Regions from separate parts of the Acidovorax sp. FG42 genome, predicted to be linked through region 2. Evidence: predicted binding sites of a transcription regulator. Region 2 holds the regulator's gene; the other holds the start of a gene.

Region 1 (3,404 bases), on a different contig from region 2:
CCATAGGCGTGCGAGAGGTTCATGCAGCCAAGGCCGATGGCCGAGACGGAGAAAGGTCCAAGGTTTCTTTGTTGCATTCCGCGAGCTTACGGCAAGCGCGGCAACCTACCGGGTGGCTCGGGCTTGGGGCCGGACTAAGCCTTGGTACTGGACGGCCGCTTCGCCCACAACTCAATGCGCTCACCCGCTGCGCAGGCGGCCACCAGCTGCGCAAACCGGGCCTCCCGGGTCGCATCGCGTTTGGCGGATGTGACCCAGTGCAGCATCACCTTGCGGTAGCTGGGAGGTGTGGATTCCTGAAAGTACCGCCACGCGGCTTTGTTGCGCTGGAATGCACGCTGCAGCGCCACCGGCAGCTCGGCCACCCCCGCCTGCTCGTGCGAGTAGATGGCCGACTTGTCGGCCTTGCGGTGCGCGAAAGCGGCCAGCCCCGCAGGCGTCATGCGGCCTGCCGCCTGCAACTGCTCCACCTTGGCGATGTTGACCGCACTCCAGATCGACGACGGCTTGCGCGGCGTGAAGCGAATCGAATAAGTGTGCTCGTCAATGCGCCGCCGGATGCCATCGATCCAGCCAAAGCACAGGGCTTCGTCCACCGACTCCGACCAGCCCATGCTGGGGCGGCCCGAGCCCACCTTGTGAAAACCCACCAGCAACTCCGGCGCGCTGGCCGCATGGCGCTCCAGCCACTGGCGGAATGCCTGGGGGGTGGCGAAGAAGGTAGGGGTGGTATGGGAGGCCATGGTGTTGCGAACGTCCTTCCTGAGTGCTGCCGGGCGGGCTCTTGCTGCTGTGCCGGTGGGTCGGCTAGGCCACCACGATGTCTTGGGCCAGCTCGGCGCAGGGCCCCAGGGGCAACACGCACAGTGTCACGCCGTCGAGCGTGAGCACCAACCCCAGTTGCCCGCCCACCTGAACCACCCCACCCACCGTGGCCGGTGCGCGCGAGGCACGCGGTGGTACGGATTGCACGGAGCGCTGCGTCGCCATCGCACTCACGGGCGGCTGGCGCAGCAGGGCCCACAGGGCCTGCGGGTCCCGTAGTTGCAAAGACTGCAGATAAAGGCGCAGCACCGCCGGGTCGCCGTCACTGGGTTCACCGCGTTCATCACAGTGGCGGGCCTGCGCTTCGGCTTGCCGCAGGCGCTGCAATGCGCGGCGCAATTGCTGGCGGCTGGCCGCTTCCGTCCGGCCGGTGGCCTGTGCCAGCTCGGCATGGCTGGCATCGAACACCGCATGCAGCAGCACTGCGGCGCCCTCCATGGGCGTGACGCACGCCGCCAGCCGCCGCAATGCGAGCGTGGCTTGCTGCGCCAGCGCGGCATCGGCCTCTGCCGAGGGCGCGACCGAACCGGCAACAGCGCCATGCGCAGTCTGCGTGGCTTCGGTCAGCCATTGGGCCATCCACTGGCGCCGCCGCAGGCGGTCGATGGCTAGGTTGCGCACCACCGTCAACAGCCACGCCTGGGCCGCATTGAGCGCCGGGGCCTGGGCCTCCAGCGCACGCACGTAGGCGTCCTGCACGGCGTCCTCGGCCTCGGCAGAACCCAGCAGGCGCGTAGCGGCGCGCAGCAGGGTACTGCGGTTGGCGTTCACCAGCGCCATCAGGTGTTCATCGTTCTGCATCGGAGCATGGTGCCACAGGCTGCGGCAAGCCGCACATCGGTAGACCATGGCTCGGATGGGTAGGCGGCATTCAGTTCAATCGCCCCCTTTGCGAGCGGTCCCGTCAACTTTCCCTGCGCCTTGCCGATAACCAGGGATGCAAGTTGCCAGCACCACCTCATCCCCCGTCAAACCTTCTTCCTCCAGCGGCAGCAGCGACATCGCCAAGCTGCAAAAGCAGCTGCGTGAACTGACGGAGGAACTCAAGGGCGTGGTCAGTTCCGACATGGACGCCAAGGCCAAACAAGAGAAGGCCAAGCTGCTGCAGGCGCAGATCCAGATGGTGCAAGCCCAGATTACGGCGATACAGCGCGCGCAACAGCAAGAGCAACAACTGTCCCAGGTGGCGAAGGCCGAAGAGGCGGCGGCCAATGCCGCGCAGCAAAAGAAGACCCAGGCGGCAAAGACTCCATCTGCTGGGCTGGGCAACAACGTCGATACCTACGCCTGAGCAGTAGGGCTTGGGGAGAAGGCTGCCAACCTGCAGCACACCGCCCCCGGCATGCGCCCGGCGCCGCATGGGACTGCGGCGTCCGCGACAAGCTCCACCCGCCATTGCATGGACAATCTCGGCATGTCTGGCGCACCTACTACTTCACACCCTTCTTCCGCCCGCCCCGTGCTGATCGCCGGGGGTGGCATAGGTGGCATGGCCACTGCCCTGACCCTGCACCAGATCGGCGTGCCCTGCATCGTCTTTGAAACGGTGCCGGAACTGCAGCCGCTGGGCGTGGGCATCAACCTGCAGCCCAACGCCGTGCGCGAACTGCACGACCTGGGGTTTGGCAACGACGTGCTGGACACCATTGGCCTGCAGGCACGCGAATGGGCGCTGGTGGGCCGCAACGGGAACGAGGTGTATGCCGAGCCGCGCGGCCTGGAGGCGGGCTACCACTGGCCGCAGTATTCGGTGCACCGGGGGCAGCTGCAGATGATGCTGTACCACGCTGTCAAAGCCCGCCTGGGCGACAACGCCGTGCAGCTGGGGCAACGTGTGGTGGGCTACCGGCAGGATGCGAATGGCGTCACCGCCATCGTCGAAACACGCGACGGCACGCAACGCGAAGTAGCGGGCTCGCTGCTGATTGCGGCCGACGGCCTGCACTCGGCCGTGCGGGCGCAAATGCACCCCACGCAGCCGCCCATCCAGTGGGGCGGAGCCATCATGTGGCGCGGCACCACGCCGGGGGTGCCGGTGCGCACAGGCGCGTCGTTTGTGGGCGTGGGCTCGCTGCAGCACCGGGTGGTGTTCTACCCCATCACGCCGCCCGACCCGGCCACGGGCCTGGCCACCATCAACTGGATTGCCGAGATCACGGTGGACAACCAGGGCGGCTGGCAGCAGGGCGACTGGAACCGGCGTGTGGCGCTGGAGGAGTTCGCTCACCACTTTGACGGCTGGAACTACAGCTGGCTGGACGTACCCGCCATGCTGCGCGGGGCCAAGGACATTTTTGAATACCCCATGATCGACCGCGACCCCGTGCCCACCTGGGTAGACGGCCGCGTGGCGCTGCTGGGCGATGCGGCGCATGTGATGTACCCCGTGGGCTCCAACGGGGCCAGTCAGGCCATCGTGGATGCGCGCGTGCTGGGCGCGCAGCTCATTGCGCATGGCGTGGGCCCGCAGGCGCTGCGCGCCTACGACGACAAGCTGTGCAAGGATATCTCTGCGCTGGTGCTGCGCAACCGGGGCTCTGGCCCCTTTGGCCTGCTGGGGCTGGTGGACGAGCGCTGCG
Region 2 (3,404 bases):
GCGCATGCTGTGCTTGCTTGGGAGTGTGGCCGGGGTTCTGCTGGGTACTGCCGGTGTCGCTCATGCCCAGTCGGCGGCGGACCCTGCGGCAGACCTGGGCCCGCTCACCCAGCGCTGGCTGGACGATGCTTTGGCTCGCAACCAGTCCTCCGCACTGCCGCTGCGCATGGAAGTGAGTGTTGGCTCACTGGATTCGCGCCTGCGGCTGGCGCCCTGCGCGCGCGTTGAACCTTATCTCCCTGTGGGTGCCCGCCTGTGGGGCCGTACACGCCTGGGGCTGCGCTGTGTGGAAGGCGCGACCGCATGGAATGTGTTTTTACCCGTCACCATCAAAGCGTTTGGGCCCGCCTGGGTGCTGACGAACAATGTGGCGCCGGGCGCAGTATTGACTGCCAACGACGCCACCGAGGCCGAGGTGGATTGGGCGGCCGATGCCTCCCCCGTTCTGGCCAACCCCGATCTCTGGGTGGGTCAGACCGCCGCTCGCCAGCTCGTGGCGGGTCAGGCGGTGCGCCAGGCCATGGTGCGGGCCCCGCTGCTGTTCAAGGCGGGTGCGCAGGTCAAGGTGGTGGCCCAGGGGCCCGGCTATGCAGTCAGCTCGGCGGGACAGGCGTTGACGGCGGGCTCGGCTGGACAGACTGTGCGCGTACGCATGGAGAATGGGCGTATCGTGAGCGGAACTGTGAACGATTCTGGGACGGTGGACGTCACTCTGTGATGACGCACCGGTAATAAATGGCTAAAGTCCGGGCCAAATGGGTCGAAAACATTGCTACTGATGCCCCACATCCAACGGGGTGGTGGAGAGAGCGATGAAGATAGGTCAAACACCGGAACTGCCGGGCGGGTTGCCGCCGACGGGGCTTGCCAAGCAAGCCAAGGCTCCCGCCAGCGCTGCGGAAGGAGCCACGAAAGACGCACTGGTTGCGTCATCCGCCGGTGTGCCCGTCACTGTGTCCACCGCAGCCCGTGCGCTCAGCCCTACCACCCGCAGCACGGCAGATTTTGACGCAGGGAAGGTCAAGGCTGTGCGCGCTGCCATCGAGAAGGGTGAATTTTCGGTCGACGCGGAAGCCATTGCCGACAAATTGTTGTCCAACGCCCAGGAGATCCTGTCCCGCTCGCGGGGCTGATCGGCGTTTTGTTAGAGGGCGCAATCCGTCGCACAATGCGCCATGACTCTGGAAGAATCTCTCTCAGCTGTTGAACAGCGGATCGAACAAGTCTCCGCCGCACTTCTCGCGGCAGATCCTACCTCCCTGGAAAAACACAGTACGGCCTTGCGCGATGCAGCGGCCGACTTTTCGCGTGCGCTCGAACAAGCCGCCGCGCGTGGCATGCCGCTACCGGCTTCGCTGCAGAAGCGTGCGGATGCCATCCGCACCATGCTGACTTTGCACCGTGACAGCCTGGCCCGGTTGGCCGCCGTCACCGACCGCCAGGCCGCGGGCTTGTTGCCTCCGTCCAATGCAGCTTCTACCTACGGGGATGGCCTGGGCGCGCGCGGAGCTGCGCCAGGCGTGGCGCGCATTTACCGCTCTGCGGGCTGAGCACCAAAGACTTTTCTGAGGGAGGGTCGGGCCGGGGTGCAAGAGGTGCCCGCCCGCGCAGCCATCCAAACTGTTGGCCCCGCAATGCCTTGTGTTGCCCGGCTCGTGGCCTGACGCGCGGGCTCAGTGTGCGCGCATCTTGGCACGCAGGCGGGCAATCGACTGGCTGTGCAACTGGCACACCCGAGACTCGGTCACACCCAGCACGGCTGCAATTTCCTTGAGGTTCATGTCATGTTCGTAGTACATGCCCATGATGTGCTGCTCGCGCTCCGGCAGGGTCTTGATGGCGTTGACCAGTGATGTCTTGAGCCGCTGATCGCGCAGCAATTCCACCGGGTCGGCCGCGCTGTCGGCGACGTGGCGGTCCAGAAACCCGTCCTCGTCGTCGTTGCCATGCGTCATGTCTTCCAGGTACACCAGCTGGGTACCGCGCACCTTGCCCAGCAGGTTCTGGTAGTCCGCCAGGCTCATGCCCATTTCGCCGGCTATTTCAGACTCCAGCGGGCTGCGGCCCAGCTTTTGTTCCAGCCGGTGCACGGCGTGCTCGATGTCTTTCTGGCTCTTGCGCGAGCTGCGGCTCATCCAGTCACCCTCACGCAGCTCGTCGAGCATGGCGCCCCGGATGCGCTGGGTGGCAAAGGTTTCAAACTGCACGCCCTGTGCCACTTCGTAGCGCGACAGGGCTTCGGCCAGCCCCATCATGCCGACCTGGATCAAGTCATCCAGTTCGACATTGGGAGGCAGCTTGGCGATCATGTGGTGCGCAATCCTCCGCACCAGCGGTACATGCTGGCGGATCATGGCATCGCGATCAAGCTGGCCTTTGGCGGTGTACATAGAGAGGGTGTTATGCACTGGTAGGGCGGGTATGCGATCTTGTTCTGGAGCCGCTTGGGGGTGCCATCGCCCGAACTTCATCCGCCTCGCGGGGCTGGCGACTGGCCAGACCGTTGGGGGCAGTGCGGGTCAACGTGGGTACGTAGAGATGCATCACAGGCTCTGGTCAGTGGCTCCGGACAAAATGCGCAGGCATGCCTGTCAAGTTGCTGGGTGTCAGCGCAGCCAGCGCTCCGTTCATGGTGCCCGCATTTTCCAGCAGTTGCAAGGCCAGACGCTGAAGATCCTGGGGGTTCTGCGTGGCAATGGTGGTGGTGCGAATGGGGCCGCCCAGATGGCGTTCGGCGCAGGCCTGCAGGGTCATCAACTGGGACTGGGCCTTGCGGCGTTCGGAGGCCGTGTTGCTGTGCAGCAAGGCAGCCACCATACAGGGCAAGCCCGTGTGCAGCGCGATCTGCTTGAGGCTTTTGTAGCTCGTCATCACCCCCGCTGCGCCGCTGCCCATGACCACCAGCGGCACCGTGGCCGTGTGGGTGAGCAGGGGCCCCAGTGTGGACGCCGGTGCGTGAATCACCATCAGGCCGTAGGTCCTGAAGTAGGGCAACAGGCTTTCCATGGGTGATCGGGCGGTGTCACCGGCCTTGCGGCTCAGGTGCTGCAGCCCCTTGGCCGCCGGAATCACGGCGAGCGAAGACGCCGTGGCGCCCAGGTTCAGGCTGGCACCGTCATTCCATGTCGCGTGTTGCAGCAGGTGCAGCAGCCCGGGGCTGTCGTCGGACTCCTGCGCTGTACCGTCGAGCACCACCACCGGGTAGCCCAGCCGCTGCAGGCTGGCGCAGATTTGCCACAGCGTTTCGAGGCCATTCGCCGTGTTGCCCTGGCTGGCGACGGCCAGCAGCCGCAGCTCGGCCTGCGGGGTGAGGCTGTGCAGGCTGGCCGCCTGATGAAAACCCAGATCAAGCATCGACCAGCCCCCCCTCCGTCACGGTGTCGGGAGAGTGCGAGAAAAAGAAG

Evidence for each region. Region 2 encodes FliA, which starts transcription of late flagellar genes. Its sites were predicted from a motif close to CTAAAGTTTNNNNNNNNNNNGCCGNTA; they were not measured.
Region 1: ACODSM_RS02305 (FlxA-like family protein) is a predicted target of FliA. The motif match lies at 1,729-1,755, and genes of this name have one in related genera.

What each region holds. Positions count from the first base shown of each region.
Region 1 covers NZ_JBMDJM010000001.1:493,808-497,211, reverse strand. The annotation lists gene ACODSM_RS02320 (aldo/keto reductase) at 1-77, opposite strand, end outside; gene ACODSM_RS02315 (YdeI/OmpD-associated family protein) at 135-743, opposite strand; gene ACODSM_RS02310 (sigma-70 family RNA polymerase sigma factor) at 808-1,626, opposite strand; gene ACODSM_RS02305 (FlxA-like family protein) at 1,763-2,116, shown strand; gene ACODSM_RS02300 (flavin-dependent oxidoreductase) at 2,240-3,404, shown strand, end outside.
Region 2 covers NZ_JBMDJM010000004.1:212,734-216,137, forward strand. The annotation lists gene flgA (flagellar basal body P-ring formation chaperone FlgA) at 1-718, shown strand, start outside; gene flgM (flagellar biosynthesis anti-sigma factor FlgM) at 813-1,133, shown strand; gene ACODSM_RS06885 (hypothetical protein) at 1,176-1,550, shown strand; gene ACODSM_RS06890 (RNA polymerase sigma factor FliA) at 1,674-2,390, opposite strand; gene ACODSM_RS06895 (hypothetical protein) at 2,557-3,354, opposite strand; gene flhF (flagellar biosynthesis GTPase FlhF) at 3,347-3,404, opposite strand, start outside.